DNA from 3 places in the Macrococcus epidermidis genome. Region 2 is predicted to be linked to each of the others. Evidence: riboswitches for the same ligand, from Rfam matches in the RefSeq annotation. Region 2 holds a riboswitch; each other region holds the start of a gene.
The links. Region 2 has a riboswitch for thiamine pyrophosphate ahead of KFV12_RS05555 (3-oxoacyl-ACP reductase). Riboswitches for the same ligand answer to the same signal wherever they lie in the genome.

Region 1: it holds a riboswitch for thiamine pyrophosphate, as region 2 does, so the genes downstream of both, tenA (thiaminase II) here and KFV12_RS05555 (3-oxoacyl-ACP reductase) in region 2, are expected to answer to the same signal.
Region 3: it holds a riboswitch for thiamine pyrophosphate, as region 2 does, so the genes downstream of both, KFV12_RS01275 (thiamine phosphate synthase) here and KFV12_RS05555 (3-oxoacyl-ACP reductase) in region 2, are expected to answer to the same signal.

Annotation. Positions count from the first base shown of each region.
Region 1 covers NZ_CP073819.1:2,165,544-2,171,845, forward strand. The annotation lists gene KFV12_RS11580 (HD domain-containing protein) at 1-543, shown strand, start outside; gene yidC (membrane protein insertase YidC) at 983-1,843, opposite strand; gene thiE (thiamine phosphate synthase) at 1,923-2,564, opposite strand; gene thiM (hydroxyethylthiazole kinase) at 2,568-3,350, opposite strand; gene thiD (bifunctional hydroxymethylpyrimidine kinase/phosphomethylpyrimidine kinase) at 3,350-4,147, opposite strand; gene tenA (thiaminase II) at 4,140-4,817, opposite strand; TPP riboswitch at 4,900-4,995, opposite strand; gene KFV12_RS11610 (transglycosylase family protein) at 5,082-5,642, opposite strand; gene KFV12_RS11615 (LysM peptidoglycan-binding domain-containing protein) at 5,963-6,302, opposite strand, start outside.
Region 2 covers NZ_CP073819.1:1,050,101-1,056,402, reverse strand. The annotation lists gene KFV12_RS05570 (ABC transporter permease subunit) at 1-596, opposite strand, end outside; gene KFV12_RS05565 (ABC transporter permease subunit) at 596-1,444, opposite strand; gene KFV12_RS05560 (NtaA/DmoA family FMN-dependent monooxygenase) at 1,537-2,823, opposite strand; gene KFV12_RS05555 (3-oxoacyl-ACP reductase) at 2,836-3,588, opposite strand; TPP riboswitch at 3,670-3,774, opposite strand; gene KFV12_RS05550 (GNAT family N-acetyltransferase) at 3,856-4,326, opposite strand; gene KFV12_RS13360 (GNAT family N-acetyltransferase) at 5,367-5,552, opposite strand; gene KFV12_RS05545 (GNAT family N-acetyltransferase) at 5,676-6,173, opposite strand; gene KFV12_RS05540 (hypothetical protein) at 6,228-6,302, opposite strand, start outside.
Region 3 covers NZ_CP073819.1:237,713-244,014, reverse strand. The annotation lists gene KFV12_RS01295 (DedA family protein) at 56-664, shown strand; gene KFV12_RS01290 (TerC family protein) at 1,010-1,792, shown strand; gene KFV12_RS01285 (hypothetical protein) at 1,897-2,322, shown strand; gene KFV12_RS01280 (hypothetical protein) at 2,393-2,839, opposite strand; TPP riboswitch at 2,934-3,037, shown strand; gene KFV12_RS01275 (thiamine phosphate synthase) at 3,121-3,693, shown strand; gene KFV12_RS01270 (NAD(P)/FAD-dependent oxidoreductase) at 3,723-4,778, shown strand; gene thiS (sulfur carrier protein ThiS) at 4,762-4,959, shown strand; gene KFV12_RS01260 (thiazole synthase) at 4,961-5,728, shown strand; gene KFV12_RS01255 (HesA/MoeB/ThiF family protein) at 5,725-6,302, shown strand, end outside.

The DNA of each region.
Region 1 (6,302 bases), 1.1 Mb from region 2:
ATCGAACGTGTCCGAAAAATGGCTGTTGAAATCGCTGAAAAAGAAGATGCTGATCTTTTTATCGTTGAGATGGCAGCGTTATTACATGATACTGTCGACGAGAAATTATTTGATACTATTGCAGCATGGGAACGATTGAATAAATTTTACGAGGAAATTCAACTTCCTATAGAACATCGACAAGCTATTAATCATATTCTTAAATATATGAGCTTTAATGGCGGAAAGAATGAAGGGAAGTTGAAATCGCTTGAAGGCAAAGTTGTTCAGGATGCTGACCGACTTGATGCGTTAGGTGCGATAGGAATTGCCAGAACATTTATGTTTGCCGGAAAGTTTGGTGAAGCGATGTATGATCCAAACATACCTGTTCGCGATGATTTAAGTGACTATCGAACACCGAGTACTGCTATCAATCATTTTTATGAGAAATTATTTAAGCTGATTGACTTGATGAATACAGAAACTGCAAAGACAATGGCAGAAGAACGTAATGCATATATGAAAACATTTATTGAACAATTTAAAAAAGAGTGGTGTTAGTGCGTTTGAAAGTGATTTGGGAAGGGATGAAAGAAGTGACTTCAAATTTCGTTTGACGACACTTATTACAGGGTTTTGCATTTATGGTGGACGGAAGTGACTTCAAATTTCGTTTGACGACACATACTACAGGGTTTTGCATTTATGGTGGACGGAAGTGACTTCAAATTTCGTTTGACGACACATACTACAGGGTTTTGCATTTATGGTGGACGGAAGTGACTTCAAATTTCGTTTGACGACACTTACTCGCTGGATTTAGCTCTGCGGTACACGGAAGTGACTTCAAATTTCGTTTGACGACACTTACTCGCTGGATTTAGCTCTGCGGTACACGGAAGTGGCTTCAAATCTATTTTGACGACACTTCCGAACCCCTTTCCTCTCACCAATTAAAAAAAGTGACCTCAAATCAATTTTGAGGTCACTTTCTATCTAATTATTTCTTTTTCTTCTTTTTAGATGATACAACTTGCACATTTTTAGTTTTATTTTCTGCTTGATTTTGTTCATGTGCTGCTACTAAAGGTGCAATTTCTTCATGTACTTTCTTCTTATAGAACTTATTCCCTAACCATGTTTGAACAACTAAGAATGCTCCGCCGACAGCCCAATATAATGGTAACGCTGCTGGAGAGATTGCTGACATCCACACGATCATAATCGGTGAGATGAACATCATCATACGCATTTGTGCTTTTTGTTCTTCGGGAATATTCTGCATTGATACATAAGCCTGAATTGCATAGACGATACCTGCAATAACAGTCATTGCAATATCAGTCTTTGTTAAATCGAACCATAAGAAATCTGGATATTTTGTAATACCACCTGATGTCGGATATTTCAATACATAGAATAATCCAGTTACGATTGGTAATTGAATCAGTAAAGGTAAACATCCCATGTTCAGTGGATTGATACCGTTATCTTTGTATAATGCCATCATTTCCTGGTTTGCAGCCATCTTCTCTTCTTGTGTTCGTGCGCGTTTCACACGTTCCTGAATTTCAGTCATCTGCGGCTTGATTAACGCCATCTTTTCTTTCATTACATACTGGTTCTTATATGTACGCATCATAAATGGGAAAAGTGCAAAACGTACGATTAAAGTAATCGCGATGATTGCTAAACCATAGTTATGTCCCATATTTGCACCTAACCAATGGATCAATTGGTCTAACGGATGTACAAATGTATCATAGAAAAATCCAGTACGATTCTCTTCTTTTGAATAATCACAACCCGCTAAAAATAATGCAATTGCAATGATTAACGGCCAAATTGCCTTTTTCTTCATTCTTTCACCTCATAATATTATTCACATAGAGGTTATTTTATCACAAAAAGTGATAATCATAAACAAAAACCATATATTTTTATTTATCTGTATAATATTTCAGGTAATCAGTAACAACCTGTTTAATATCGTCACTTTTCGTAATAGAAGAAATTGTTGAAATGCCATCAGCACCGGCAGCAAGAATCATCTCGCTATTGGCACTTGTAATACCACCGATTGCAACGATCGGAATGTCTTCATCATATAGTCTCATTTTACGAATGAGTTCTATGCCTCCAGGTTTCTTTGCATCACTTTTACTACTTGTTTCATATACTGGTCCTACACCGATATAATCAACATGCGTCAAATCAGATTGATCATATTCTGCAAAATTACCGACAGAGAGCCCGATAATCTTATCATTGAAATCATCAATGATGTTTTCGATTTTCTCATCATCCTGACCAAGATGAATACCGTCTGCATCAATTTTCTTCGCTAGTTCAATGTCATCGTTAACAATAAACGGTACACCTTTTGCTTTACACATCGCAAAAAGTTTTCGCGCTAATATTTCTTTAGCTTCTCCAGTCAGAGCATTCGGACCTTTTTCTCTAAATTGATATAGCGTTATACCGGCTTCAAGTGCTTCCTGTAATACTCGCTCAAGATTACCGTCAGATGTATCCTGAGTACCTGCAATAAAATAAACGCGCAATAATTTTCTATCAAACATTCGCTACACTTCTTTCACAAGTCTATTCTCTGCCACATCACTTTCCTGTATTAAATATAACTGATCGATTAAATTTACAGCAAAATGTCCCGGCAAAGTGCCGTTAGACGCACGTTCAGCAAACTCTGAGGCAACAGTATATGTCGTCAATGCTTCTGTTAATGTTTCTAACGTTGGTTTAGTTTCATTATATATGAAACTTGCAACAACTGCCCCTAATAAACATCCACCACCAGTGACTTTTGTTAAAAGTGCAGTACCATTCTCAATTAAGTTAATTTTTCCATTCACACAAATTGCATCGATTTCACCTGTTACGACAATCGCACAATTAAATTTATTATATGCAGCACGTGCCACATCTTCAGTTGACAGACTTGTATCTGCATCTGTCCCTTTCATATTCGCCTCCCCTGTCAAAGCTTGTAATTCAGAAGCATTCCCACGAATTACTGTAATATCATATGTTTCTAACAATTTTAAACAGAAATCTTTACGAAATTTAGATGCGCCACATGCAACTGGGTCCAATACGATAGGTACATCATGGTGATTGGCATATTTTGCAGCAGCCAGCATATTTTCAATATCATCTTCTTCAATTGAACCAATATTGATGAGCAATGCACCAGCATGTGTCAGAAATTCATCCATCTCTAACTTTTCTGTCGCCATCGCAGGGCTGGCACCTAATGCCAGTAGGCCGTTCGCTGTAAAATTTTTAACTACATCATTTGTAATACAAATAATGAGTGGATTATCTTTTCTTATCTGTTCTAATATCATTATTCCATCTCCTGAAATTTAAAGTGATTAACTGGGCCTTGACCATGACCTAATTCTGGTGTGAATCGGATTGCTGCATCCATATAACGTTTTGCAAGTTGTACAGCTTCTACAATAGATTTTCCTTTCGCAAGTTCAGATGTAATTACTGCTGAATATGTGCATCCAGTGCCATGTGTGTGTTTTGTATCATAACGTTCACCTTTCAAAACAACAAAATCATCTCGAGTAAATAAATAATCTGTAGCATCTCCTTTAAGATGACCTCCTTTAATCAGCACACTGTCAGAACCAATTTCATTGATAAATATTTTACCGGCACGTTTAATATCATCGAGTGTTTCAACTTTCATCTGTACGATTTCCTCAAGCTCCGGAATATTTGGTGTCACAACCGTTGCTACATCTAAAAGTTTCGTACGCACCGCACTACGTCCATTTTCGTCAAGCAATGCATCACCACTTTTAGCTACCATGACAGGATCGATTACATAAGGGATATCATGTTTTACAATATAAGGACGCACGACATCCATGACTTCACTCGTTGCAAGCATTCCTGTCTTCACTGCATCCGGTACGATATCACTATACACACTCTCTAGTTGTGCTGCAATAACATCTACATCCTGATTAAATACTTGCTGAACGCCTAACGTATTTTGTGCAACAATGCTTGTTACGACACTCATACCATAGACGCCTCTTGATTGAAATACTTTTAAATCTACTGTTGTTCCAGCACCACCCGTTGGATCTGTTCCTGCAATTGATAAAGCTGTCTTCATATTATTCAACCACACTTTCCCAAGTTTCTTGTGTATAAGCCATATTAAAGAAACGTTTCTCATGTATACAGCTTTCTTTAAAGTTCTTTGTTAATACCGCGCGTTCCGCTTCACTTGCGTGTTCAGCAAATTCATCTACCCAGCCATCCAGATGTTCCATTAACGGCTTCATCTCTGTAGCATAGAAATCTACCCAGTCTTTAAATGGATTGCCGTTGAAATCATGACGTTCTTTCATCTTTAAAGCAACTTGCTGATAAACATATGGACACGGTGCCATCGCGCAAATTGTAAATGCTGCATCACTATAACGATATGCATTAAAATACATGTGTTTAATATAATGATCACTTGTTGGGTACCATTCTCCGTCTTTAATGATTGTTTTATAATCAACCTGTGCATAGTCTGCTAAAGTATAATGTGCAGTTACTTCTCCGTTCATTACAAAATCGATTTGTTCTAATAAAAATTTAATACCTTCTTTATCATCTAATTTCGGAATTAATAAGCTATAAATTTTCGCAAACTCGTTTAAGTAAAGATGGTCTGCTTTTAAATAATGAATCACTGCTTCTTTACTTAAATCACCACGCACCATTCCCTGTATAAATGGGTCATTGTAAATTGACTCAATAATTGGCTCTACTTCTTCTTTTAATTGTTGTGTAAACATCATTTACCTCCTAAAAGTTTATAAAGAAAGCCCATCTCCAAATAGGAAATGGGCTAAATACCATTATTAAAAATATAAAATCAATAAAGGAATTTAACTACTTTCCTACGCTAGCATTATCTAGATCAGGTAAAGGGTTTGACAAAGTCATCTCAGCCAAAAGGCACCCCTAGTAGTAATATATGTATTTAATGTTAGTGTAACGTAATCAAATTATGAAAGCAAGAATTGAAAAAAAGACTAACGACATTGTCGTTAGTCCTAAAATTATAAGCGAAGTCCACATACTGGCCAAGGTTGTGCGCCACGCATGTTATATAAAATTTGAGCACGTTTCGTTTGTTCTGCAGCTGATGCCTGATGCGGATATCCTGATCCACCAACGCCACGCCATGTTTGTAAATCAAACTGATACATACCATAGAACCCGTTTCCAGTATTAATAGATGGATTACCACCAGATTCACATTGTGCTAACGCAGCCCAATTTAAACCTCTGTTAATATAAGTAGTGTTTGTTGTTTTTACAGTTTTTGAACTTGTATAAGCAGTTTTACTTACAGGTGCTTTATACGTAGATTTTTTGTATGATGTATTTTTGTAAACGACACTATTCTTATTATTAATCTTTAACACTTGGTTCGGATGGATTAAGTTAGATCTTAAGCCATTTGCTGATTTAATTGCTGCAATTGACGTACCATATTTATTTGCAACACTCCATAATGAATCGCCAGCTTTAACTTTGTATGAAGCTGCATCTGCTGTTGAAACTGCCATTGTCGTAGTGATTGCAATTGCTGCTGTAATACTTAAGATTTTTTTCATGTTTATTTTCCTCCGGGAAATGTTTATATTTTATTTTATTGATGAATTCTTTTGAATGAATATGCTTTGTTCTTGTAATTAACTATATCAGAAATAAATATTTCATAGGTTACAGCCAAATAAAAGATACGCTCTTTTATTACGCTTGCGTTACAATAAAAAATAAGAAATAAAGCAATTACCATATAGTGTTAAATATTTAAGGAAAATATCAGAAACCTCGCTATATTATTAATTATGAAGATTGTCACACTTTTGAAACAATACACTAAGATTTATCAAAAAAAAGCAGAACGTAAAGTTCTGCTTAAAATTTATTATTAGTATGCTGTTGACCAATGTTGCGCGCCGTGTTGTGTATATAAAATACGTGCACGTTTCCATTGTTCTGCTTCTGAAGCTTGTGCTGGGTTACCAGTTCCGCCTACAGCTGCCCATGTTTGTGGAGAGAATTGGAATAATCCGTAGTAACCTGCTGCGTTAACTGCTCTTGGATTTCCACCTGATTCACGTTGCATGATTAAACGTAAATGTGCGTCTACTGATGAATTACCAGCTGGTGCTGACGTTTGTTGTACTGCAGCGCGTTTAGTTTGTTGTACCGGTGCTTGTTGTACTGGCGCTTTTTGAACTGGTGCTGGTTGTACACGAACTGCTTTT
Region 2 (6,302 bases):
GGTAATATATGCTTTATAAAGATATAAACTTTAGATGGGCTCATTGTCTTTGCACTACTGATAAATTCTTTTTCTAATATCATTTGTGTTGCTGATTTCACTAATACTATCGTTGTTGGTAACATGAGTAAAATTAGAATAATTAAATTAAATATTATTCGAAAACTTTGTGTTGTCGTAAATTGATCCATTGGTTCATAAAGTATAGGTTTTAGTAATAAATAACCTAATATCGACTGTGGTATATAAAAAAACGGATGCAGGAATTGATCAATTAACGCCAAATTACTTTTCTTAAAGGCTAAATAAGTTCCTATGTTGATTGCTATGATGAGTGTCAATAAAGCAACAACGATAAGTAGTGTTAATGTGATTCTGTACCCAGATAATACTTCATAAGCCATATGTCTAGAGTTCCTATCAACGCCAAATATATAATCTTTTCCGGGCGGAAATGGTGAACTCGCCAACATATTCCCATCTTTATCATATAAGAAATTGGTCTTTTTCACCTTGCCGTTTAATATATCAAAGTAAATAAATCCAATAATCGCAGGAATGATAAGCAAACAAATAGAAAGATAAATGCGTTTCATTATGACATGCTCCTTCCTGTAGTGTGTCTAGTATATAAATCAGAAAATAAGAATAATAAACGTATTGGGATATACATCATTAGAAATGAGATGAACAGTACTACTGGCGTATTATATTCAAAAATAAAAACAGAAATTCCAAATACATTTAATAATCGTTCTAAAAATAATAAACTTGATAAAGTCATCCAGACAATTTGTTTAAAGTTAATAAAATAGCCTGTTAGAATATTCTTTAAAATATGACGATAAAAAATTTCTTTGTTATTTAAACCCTTACTTCTTGCAAATGATACATAGCTTTCTTCTCTTTCTGCAATTAATAATTGATTAATGACAGTAATACTATTTGTTATTGGGATAATTAGCAGTAATAAAATCGGAAATATGACAGCGTTTTGTTCATGACTTGATGCAACATCAAATATCAACACTTGTGTTTTAAGATAAATGAATATAATAATTGAAATAAATACAGGGATATAAAAAATATCAGGCACAATACTTAATACGCGATTAATATGCATTACAATATTGTGAAAAACTTGAGATTGATACATCAAGAATGCGATTATTAATGAGAATAATAAAGAGATAATAAGCGCAATAAATAGTATCGTCATTGAATTTACCCAAGGTTCAAAAATAAATGGGAAAATATCATGTTTGACACCTGACTTTAAATTCTCAAATACGATTGTATTAGGATGTAATAATGAATAAAACGTGTCTTTAATTGCAATGAATAAATTAGGAACATCTATTCTTTGATCGTGAAAAAGTGATGGTAAACATGCAATAAAAAAGAGCATGATAATGGTGATGGAAATATTTATTATGTATTTCATATATACTCCTTTTTCAGAATTTTTAGTTATTTATATTATATATGAAAAAAAAAAAAAAAATAGACCTCTTTTAGAGATCTATATATTTTATTTTATATTTCTAAATGTTCTCTCAATGTTAAAGTATGATAATCCTCTCTGAACAAACCTCTTGATTGTAATTCTGGTATGATGAGTTCAACAAAATCATCCAAACTGTTAGGTAAAGTTGGTGGCATGAGATTAAATCCGTCTGCTACACCTTCTTTCAACCATTTTTCAAATTCATCTACTATCATTTCCGGCGTACCGATTAAAGTCAAATGTCCACCACCTGCTGCTAAATATCCTAAAAGTTCTCGTACCGTTGGATCTTTATCTTTGATAATTTCAAGTACTGTTTCATATCTTCCTTTCGGTCCAGTAAACGATGCTAAAAGTGGTAAGTCAGGTACTTTCGCATCTAAATCCCATCCTGAAGTGTCCTGATGAATAAATAATTCCAGCATTTTTAATGAACTTGCAATATCCAGCATATTATCTAAGGCTTGTTTCTTTGCATAAGCTTGTTCTTCAGTTTCAGCAACGTATGTAACTAAACCTGGTAGAACTTTAATTTTATTCTTTCTTCCTTCTTTTTCTTCTGCCTGTTTCAATCGTTCGCGATATCTTTTAGCCATCGAGATATTCCAGATTACGGAAAACACAGCATCAGCTTGTTCTGCTGCTAATTTTAGGCCTTCAACTGAAGCACCTGCCTGCATTGCGATAGGTTTTCCATACTTAGAATTTGGTGTTGATAACGGCCCTCGTACCTGGAAATAATTACCCATATGATTGATTGGTTGTATATTTTGATGTTTTATCATTTGATGATTTTCTTTATTATAAATAAAATCTTTTTCATCCCATGATTCAAATAATTTATCCATTATTATTCCAAATTCTCTAGCTTTTTCATATCTTTGTGCATGAGCAGGTAAATACTCCATGCTATGATTTCTTGCTTCTTCATCTGTCATAGATGTAACCAGATTCCATCCCATACGGCCATTCGATATATGCTGTAAAGATTGAATTTGTCTGGCTACATGATATGGATTCATAAATGTTCCTGATATCGTACATACTAAACCAACATTGTTAGTTACTTGTGATATTGCTGAAAGTTTTACGATTGGATCTAGCCACATCGCTGGCATTATATTTTCATGTGTTGCATTAAATGCTTGATTATCAGCAAAGAAAATCATATCAAACTTTCCACGTTCACAAGTTTGAGCAAGAGATTGATAATAACTGATATCACCTAAACGATGTATTTGAGAATCATGTGCTTTCCATGCCGCCAAATGATGTCCTATACCATAAATCAATATGCCGATATGCATATTTGACATTTAAAACTCCCCCTAGTTCATCGTTAACCCACCATCAACAGTGATATTTTGACCTGTAATTCCTTTCGCTCTATCAGATGCTAAGTAGACAACCATATTTGCAACATCTTGTGGTGTTGTAACTTTTCTTAGTGGTGTAGAATTAGCGATTAATTCAAATACTTCATCTGTCGTTACACTAGAAGCATCAGTTGTTTTCAGTAAACCACCGGAAATCATATTTGCACGAATGCCATATTGTCCTAATTCACTTGCGATATTGCGCATCATCCCTAGTAAACCTGCTTTAGCAGTCGTATATTCATGATAAGGTACAACCGGATTTTGGAATAAATTTGTGCCAATACTAATAATCGTTCCATCTCTTTGCTCAATAAAACCATCGATTACACTTTGACTTATATTGAATGCAGCTTTCATCGTTCCATCAATTTGTTGTTGATAATCTTCCCACGATAAATCTTTAAATGACTTTTGTGCTACTGGATCAAACTTAAATCCAACAAGTGCATTATTTACAACTACGTCAATTTTGCCAAACTTCTCTATCCCTGCTTTCACCATTGCATCTACATCTGCACGTTTTGTAACGTCAGCTTTAAAAGCTAACGCTTTATCTTCTCCAAATGATGCTACTAATGAATTTGCAGCATCTTCACTTTGAAAATAATTAATAATCACATTATAACCTTCAGCATTGAGACCTTTCACGATTGTTTCTCCTAAACCTCTAGCTCCGCCAGTAACCATTACAGTTTTCATCAAATATTCTCCTCTATGATTTTATTCATAAAAAATACACCTTTCCTGATAGAAAGGTGCATGAAAAAGACATAATAAATAGACCAGTTCATTAGCACACTTCCCTACGCTAGTTTGAACTAGATCAGGTTCAAAGGGTCTGAGGACTACCTCATCTCAATTTATCGTTAAATGCCCCTAGTGTATTTCTTAAGTTGACTTCAATATACAAATAATTGTATGTTCTGTCAATATATGATGATTATTATGTTGTTTATATTTAATATATTATTAAATATACTTTTCTAATACTAATTCATCTAATATTTGGATTCCATTCTCAGCAACCATTGGTATTTGTGGTTTAATTAGTCTTGCTTCGTTTACGGCATCGGGAATTATTTCTTTTATTCTGTAGCCCAGTTTTTGATAGAACTTCAATGCATTTATATTATTATTAGTTGTTATTACTCTAATATTAAACTTACAATTTTTATACGCTAATCGTTCCAAGAAATTCATTAATTGTGTACCGATACCTCTATTTTCAATCACACTATCCAAAGAAATGATTTCAATCGTTTTATCCTTAATAATATATGTTAATAGCCCAGTAATCTTTTCATCTTCCATATAAATTAGACCTGGTAACTCAGCACAATTATATCTCCCAGAAGAAACAATCATTTCTGAAGATCCCCAATGTTTATTAAAGAATTCAATAACCAATGCTCTATTCTGTTCGTTTATTGCTTCAATCATAAAATCCTTCCTCTTTTTTGAATTTGTAAAAAGATAATTTATCACTAATTTCTGCCTCACCGTACTTTATAAATCTTAATTTTTGATAGAATTTATGATTTAACACATTACCATGCGGTGTGTATACCGTCCATAAAGGTACATTTTGAAATACAACTTATTTCTCTATCTGGAATATGTTACTTTGCCATTTCAATTCTCTGGTTAACGATACCAACACTTCGCAATCAGAAAGAAATAAAGTATATTGCGAGTACTGACTTTGGTATAAAAATAACAAATTAAACAGAACATCAGTTCTAATTATTTTATTTACGCTTTATAATAGTATTTGTAGATAAGTTTATAGTGGTGGCTAGCCCTAAGGGGTGATGCCTTTGATTTTGTTTGTTAGTTGTTTCTCCTGGAAAGGAAAGCATGACTGATTTTGAGTTATTGAGTATAATGTTGATGATTTTTGTCATCATTATACCACTCATTATTAGACTATATGACAAAGACAAAAAATAACCACTCATAAGCTGGACATAGCTGAGTGGTTATTCGAAATTGAAATCATAAAAAGCTTGTCACCGTATAAACGGTTCTACAAGGGGAGTGTGTGTAGCACTCCTCTTTTCATTTACATTTTACAATGGATTTCATGAAAATGCAAAAATAACAAAATAGAGAACATTCGTTCTAATTATTTTATTTACTCTTTATAATAGTATTTGTAGATGAGTTTATAGTGGTGGATAGCTCTAAGGGATGATGCCTTTGATTTTGTTTGTTAGGTGTTTCTCCTGGAAAGGAAAGCATGACTGATTTTGAGTTATTGAGTATAATGTTGATGATGTTTGCAATCATTATACCGCTCATTATTAGACTTAATGACAAAGACAAAAAATAACCACTCATAAGCTGTACATAGCTGAGTGGTTATTGAGCAAAAAAAAAACTTAGGCTAGTCACCGTATAAACGGATCTACTGGAGGAGTGTTACCGCACTCCTCTTTTCATTTACATTTTACAATGGATAGCTTATAAATACAAATATATTAAAATACGCTTGAGTAATGCAATACTTCATTATCTACTGACATATCCATTTTTTCATATAACCCTTGTGCTTTCACGTTATCTACACCAGTTTCTAAACATACATATCTTGCATTATTTTCTTTTGCGTATTCTAATGATTTTTCAATTAATTTCTTACCTGCTCCATTGAACGATGATTTGATTGCACAAACAAATCATTATTATTTTATCAAAAATTATAAAGGTGAGTTGTATTTATACCTTAATAATAGTAAACAGATAATACGTTATATATGCATAAAGTAATACTAAATCTTAAAAGGATATTATAATTCAATCCAAAATCTATTCGTAACGCCACCATCTTCTCTTATATGCGATTGATCTTGTACACCACCATTGTTTAATATTACTTTTCTACTCGCAATATTTTCTTCATCACAAGTAATAAGTGCTTTTTCTACATTCAAAGATTTCAAAAATTTTAAGGACTCATTTAGAATCTTTGACGCATAACCTTGACCTCTCAAGTCAGGTCTAACTCCATAACCAACATGGCCACCATAATTCATTAAAAACTCATTTAAGTAATGACGTACATTAGAAGAACCTATGATTTTACCATCCTCAATTAAAAATAATGTAGAATTTAATACTTCATATGATCTTTCACGTTCTTCTAAATTATTGATAAAGTCTTGAAAAGATTTATATCGTTTAAAGTTTGTAGCAGATGGTACAATACTTTCCTGTTCTTCTCCCCAAGCATTAAAATATTCCATAAATAATGTTTCATCATTAATCGTCAGTCTTCTAAATTCCATCTTATTAATCTCCTATTATAATCAGTTAAGAATTCTCGAATACATTTCTGAGACTTACACACGTACATCATTTTCATCTAAATAATAATATTCATCAATTGTATTACTTATAAAATCATAACATTCTAG
Region 3 (6,302 bases), 810 kb from region 2:
TTTATATATTACATTACGTTAAAATAGTATTTACTAAAACTATTGGAGTGACGATATGCAGGAATGGATTATGAAAGTTATGGAACAGTTTGGATACTTTGGAGTATTTTTTTTAATATTACTTGAAAATGTTTTTCCTCCTATCCCATCAGAAGTTATTTTAACATTTGGCGGTTTTATGGTTGACCAGTCTCCAAAACTCACATTCATAGGAATGCTTATCGCTTCAACACTTGGAGCAGTTATCGGAGCTATTATTCTTTATTATGCCGGACATATACTTGGTCTTAGAAGAATTGAAAAAATTGTAGATAAATACGGCTTTATATTGCGTCTTGATATTCATGATTTACACAGTGCAAATAAATGGTTTCACAAATACGGCTATACCGCAGTATTTTTATGCCGATTTGTCCCTTTGATTCGCAGTTTAATTTCCATTCCTGCTGGTTTGAGTCAAATGTCTATCGTTCCATTCGTTTTGTATACGACAGTCGGGACACTCATCTGGAATGCAGTCTTAATATATCTTGGTATGGTGTTAGGTCAGAACTGGGAAGTTGTACTCCACTATTTCGATCTTTATTCTAATGTGTTTTATATTTTAATGGCGGTTATCATTATCGGAGGCATTATCTGGCTCTATCGCAGAAAGAAAAACTAAATATTTATATGCTTCATTTTTAAACATTTAATGTTTATAACAGCATTAAATATATCATCCTCATCATCTATTATTATTCATATAAAATAAAATTATAGCTTTATACACATTTCTGTGTTAAGATATTTTTAATGATATTTATTCATAATTTGAATAAATCAACAAATGAATATCCTAAGACTTATGTCGAAGGGGAGTAGCTCAAGGGGAGACCCTAAGCGTATCGTCGTCATTACGAAGTTTTGGAACTTCCGGCGTTATGGAACAATTACTGTTCAGTGAGACCTTTGCCAATATATTTGGCATGGGTCTTTTTATATTCATTAAAATTAAGGAGGAATTATAGTGGATCCAAGTATTTTAATGGCGTATGCATGGGTAGTAATTGTTTTAATCGTTTTGGAAGGTTTACTCGCAGCAGATAATGCTATTGTTATGGCGGTAATGGTAAAGCATTTACCGGAAGAACAAAGAAAGAAAGCTTTATTTTATGGTTTAATGGGAGCATTTATCTTTAGATTTATCTCATTATTCTTTATTACATTCTTAGCTAAGTATTGGCAGATACAAGCACTTGGTGCAGCATATCTAATCTTTATGTCGATAAAGAGTTTATATACTTATTTCAAAAAGAAAAACCATGTCGATGATGAAAGTGTTCCTGATATTGCAGAAGAAGAAGCAATGCCTAAAGGTAGTGGTTTCTGGATGACTGTTCTGAAAGTTGAAGGTGCAGATATCGCATTCGCGATTGATTCAATGTTAGCTGCAATCGCAATCGCGGTTACTTTACCTAAAGTTGGTCCTGACTTCATGGGACTTAACGCTGGACAGTTTACGGTAATGTTTATTGGAGGTATGCTTGGCGTTGTGTTAATGCGATTTGCCGCAACATATTTCATTAAAATCCTGGAAACATATCCTGGACTTGAAGCTGCAGCATTTGCGATTGTAGGCTGGATTGGTATCAAACTTGTCGTGCTTGTATTAGCACATGAATCGATTCATGTATTACCTCACGACTTCCCTCACTCATTACAATGGCAACTGATCTTCTGGGGAGTATTACTTTCAATCTTAGTGATTGGTTTTGTTACAAGTAAACGTGGACAAAGTCATCAACATTAATGATCACTACGTATCTGAATAATTAAGACTAGGGAATTCCCTAGTCTTTTTATTATATTTTCTATAATACAATAGTGATAAATATACTGAACGGAGATGATTGTATGCCAGTCGGACCATCACTAAGACAACTACATGCACATAAACAAATTCACGATACAGGTTTAAGTCTTGCTGTGAATATGACGGATGAATTGATTAGAACATATAAAAATGGTACTGATGAAGAAGTAATCCAGGAAGTAATTGCGCTCGTTGATTTCTTTGAATCACGCGTCATAAGTCACGCGGATGCTGAGGAAGAAGCAGATGGTTTCTACACAGAAGCGGAAAATAATAATCCTGAACTACATGATAAAGTACAACAACTCACACGCGATCATGATATTATGCGCCAAGTCGTGGCTAAGATTAAAACACAAATGGAGAACGAAGGGTTCTCCACTCAAATTATCGATTATTTTAGAAGCTTAATTATCGTTAACGAAATTCATTCACGAGACGAAGAAGCATTTTTACTGAAAGATTAATCTCTGACTAACAAGCAAGAGTGGAACTAAATTGTTCCACTCTTGCTTGCTTTTTTGATGTAATAAACACTTATAACAGAGTATTTACATGCTCACCTAAGAATGTGATATATATTTTGTCATCATTAATTCTGATATATCCCGCTTCAATATAATCATTTAATTGTTCATCTAAATCATCTGGTAATAATTCAGCTTCACTATGTGCACATATATTGCGCAGTTGATGGATTGTAATTGTATCTCCTTCATGAAATTTGATCGTATGGACAATATATTTAAATAATTTCACTTCTTCAACTGCTTGCGCGTATTCTTCTTCAAGTTCTTCTTCTTCTGCTATTTCTCTTAAAATTTCTTCAGAAGACATACGTTCTTGTTGTATCGCTGGTTCAAGCACCACCTCTACAGAATCCGTATGATTTTGTTCAATTTCTGCTTTGTCATACACCGTCTCATTTTGAATAAGTTCTGTACGTTCATCAATTAATAAAGATAACTTCTCTTCTTCATTCATCCTTTTACACCCCATTTTATCGTTAATTTATTTTATCATGAATTTGAGATGATTGAAATTCACTCTAACTAGTGGTAGGCTTAATACAGAATTAAATATTTGCTAGGGGTGCCCACAACCGGGCTGAGAGGAAATGATTTCCGACTCTTTGAACCTGACTTGGTTAGAACCAACGTAGGGAAGCGTGATTGAATTTTAGTGTTTTTAATTATACTAATTCCAACACCCACTAGCTTATTTTAGTTAGTGGGTGTTTTTTCGAGGTGAAACGTGTGTTTATCATGATTACATCGTCAAAACCTTCAATCACCGTTCTCAATCAAATCATCCAGGTTCATGATGAAATAGATGGCGTTATTTTAAGGTTTGATGCAGCAGAAAAAGAGATCATTCATTTCATAAATCAGCTGATAACAAGAATTCCTAAAGATAAAATTATCGTGCATAACAATCCAAATATTTTATTTGCATGTCATTTAACGAGAATTCACTTTAAAGAAAGTAATTCTGAAATAGATGCCTTTAGAAATGATTATCCGGAAATAAAAGTCAGTCAAAGCGTTCATTCTTTGGCATCAGCCAAACACGCTGAATCGCTTAATTTATCATTTATTTTATTTGGTCATGTCTTCCCTACACCATCCAAACCTGATTTACCACCTAGAGCCGCAGCTCAAATTGATGCAGTCACTCATGTCGATATGCCTGTTATCGCATTAGGCGGCATCAACATCGACACAATAAGACAGTTAAACACTAAATTTTCAGGATTTGCAGGTATCAGGTTATTTACTAATAAACAGGAATTTATTTCTGTAAAAAAGGAGTGGTTACTACGTACGACATCGTTGTAATAGGCGGAGGAATTATCGGAGAAAATATTGTGTACGCACTCAAAGACCATACAGATAATATTGCAATCATAGATGATGTACATGGTTATAGAGCAACACACGCTGCTGGCGGTATGCTCGGGGCACAAAATGAATTTACTGAAGATAGTCCTTTATACAGACTCTCTATACTTGGTCAGCAAATGATGCCTGATCATATTCAGCGACTGGAAAACTTGACTGGATTAACTATTGACTTACAACAACATGGATTGCTTAAAATTGCTTCACCTGGAGATGAAGAGAAACTAAAAGCTCAATACTTATTTCTAAATTCAAAACATGAACAATTTGAGTGGATCGCTTCAAAATCGTTATCTTCTTACGCGAATGGTTCAATCAGTAATGTGTTTGACCAGGCAATGTGGATTCCTACAGATGGTCAAGTCAATGCCGGTAAATATTTAACCGTTATACAGCATGCAAATCAAGATATTCCTCATATTTCAGATTACGTCAAGTCCATTAACTACGTAGATGATAAATATCACTTATCAATAAGCGATAAAACCATCATCTCAGAAAAAGTCATTATTGCTGCAGGATGTAAAAGCGAACCATTACTCAATATGCTTGATATAGACTTTCCGATGCAAGGTGTGAAGGGAGAGGTACTGACGTTACATCATCCTGATCTTCATTTAAAAGAGACACTTTTCCAAACAAACGGACATTATATTGTCCCTAAATCAGACAATCATTATTTGATAGGTGCGACAACTTCACTTGATACAAATCAACAACCGAGTGCAGAAGGTATAAAGTGGTTACTTGAAGAAACGTTTAAACTCATCCCGATATTACGAGAAAGCACCCTCGTCAGCATTGATTGTGGATTTAGACCAGATAGCACGTTGCATCGACCTGTCCTCGATCAGTTAGATGAAGGATTATTTGTAGCAACAGGACACTACCGTAATGGTATCTTATTATCACGTATTACCGGAGAATTTATTCGTCAAATGATCTTTGAACAAGACGGTGAACTGTATCAACAATTTCAAAACGATTTTAAGATAGGAGAAATTTATGAAAATATACATTAACGATGAGCCTTTTGAAACAGACAAGACAAATTTATCTGACTTACTCGCAACTTTTACAAGTGATAAAAAGAGGATTGTAGCGCTAGTGGATGATGTTCCCATCGAACAATCTAAATGGCAATCTATCACTTTAAAACCCGAACAAAAATTAGAATTACTAGAATTCGTTGGAGGCGGCTAATATGTTAAAAATAGGACACTTGGAATTATCTTCTCGTTTAATATTAGGAACAGGTAAGTTTAAAGATGGCGAAACACAAAAACAAGCAGTTGAAATCAGTGAAACGAATGCTTTAACTTTTGCAGTACGACGCATGAGTTTATATGATAAATCACTCCCTAATCCATTAGAGTCTGTAGATTTAGATAAATACATCACCTTTCCGAACACAGCAGGTGCTAAAACAGCTGAAGAAGCGGTAAAGATTGCAGAAATTGCACGTATTGCAGGTATGTGTGACATGATTAAAGTTGAAATTATCGGTGATGATACAACGCTTCTACCAGATAGTATCGAAACATATAAAGCATGTGAAATGCTTTTAGAAAAAGGATATATCGTATGCCCATACATCCCTTGTGATGTCGTCCTTGCAAAAAAATTAGAAGCATTAGGCTGTCATGCTATTATGCCACTTGGTGCACCGATTGGAACTGGTCTTGGTATCAATGATCCATTAAATCTAAAATATATCATTGATGCGGTTAACGTCCCTGTTATCGTTGATGCAGGTATCGGTTCACCTAAAGACGCTAGTTTTGCGATGGAGCTCGGTGCAGATGCAGTGTTACTCAATACAGCAGTCTCAAATGCAAAAGACCCGATTAAGATGGCTGAAGCAATGAAATATGCCGTACAGGCTGGTCAACTAGGATTTGAAGCGGGACGCATCCCTAAGAAATATACTGCCCAAGCATCAAGCCCTATGGAAGGCCTTGAGTTTCTATGAGCGAACGATTTGATCGACAAATCAAATCACCTGGTTTCGGGCAAAAATCACAAGATAAATTAAGCAGCAGCACATTTCTTATAATTGGAGGCGGCGCTTTGGGAAGTACAGTAAGTGAAATGCTTGGCAGAAGCGGTGCAGGACATCTAGTAATTTGTGATATGGATGTTGTGTCACTTAGTAATCTACATCGTCAAAGTCTTTTTGATGAAACTGATAGCACTGCTTATACTTTAAAAGTCGATGCATTAGCGTCACACATCAACCGTATAAATAGCAATGTAAAAGTGACTACACTATCTGAAGAAGTAACAGTAAACAATATCGAATCCATTATTGAAAAATATAAACCGCTTCTCGTCATTGACGGTACTGATAATTTTGCAACGCGTTATATCATTAATGATGCGTGCCATAAACATAATATGCCATGGATATATGGGGCGTGTCTAAATGTATATGGCACTGTTTATGGTATAGAAAATCAACCATGCTTGAGATGTATTCTGCCTAATGAACCTACTACCGGACAAGATTGTGCTATTTCAGGTATTATGCCACAAACTGCTCACCT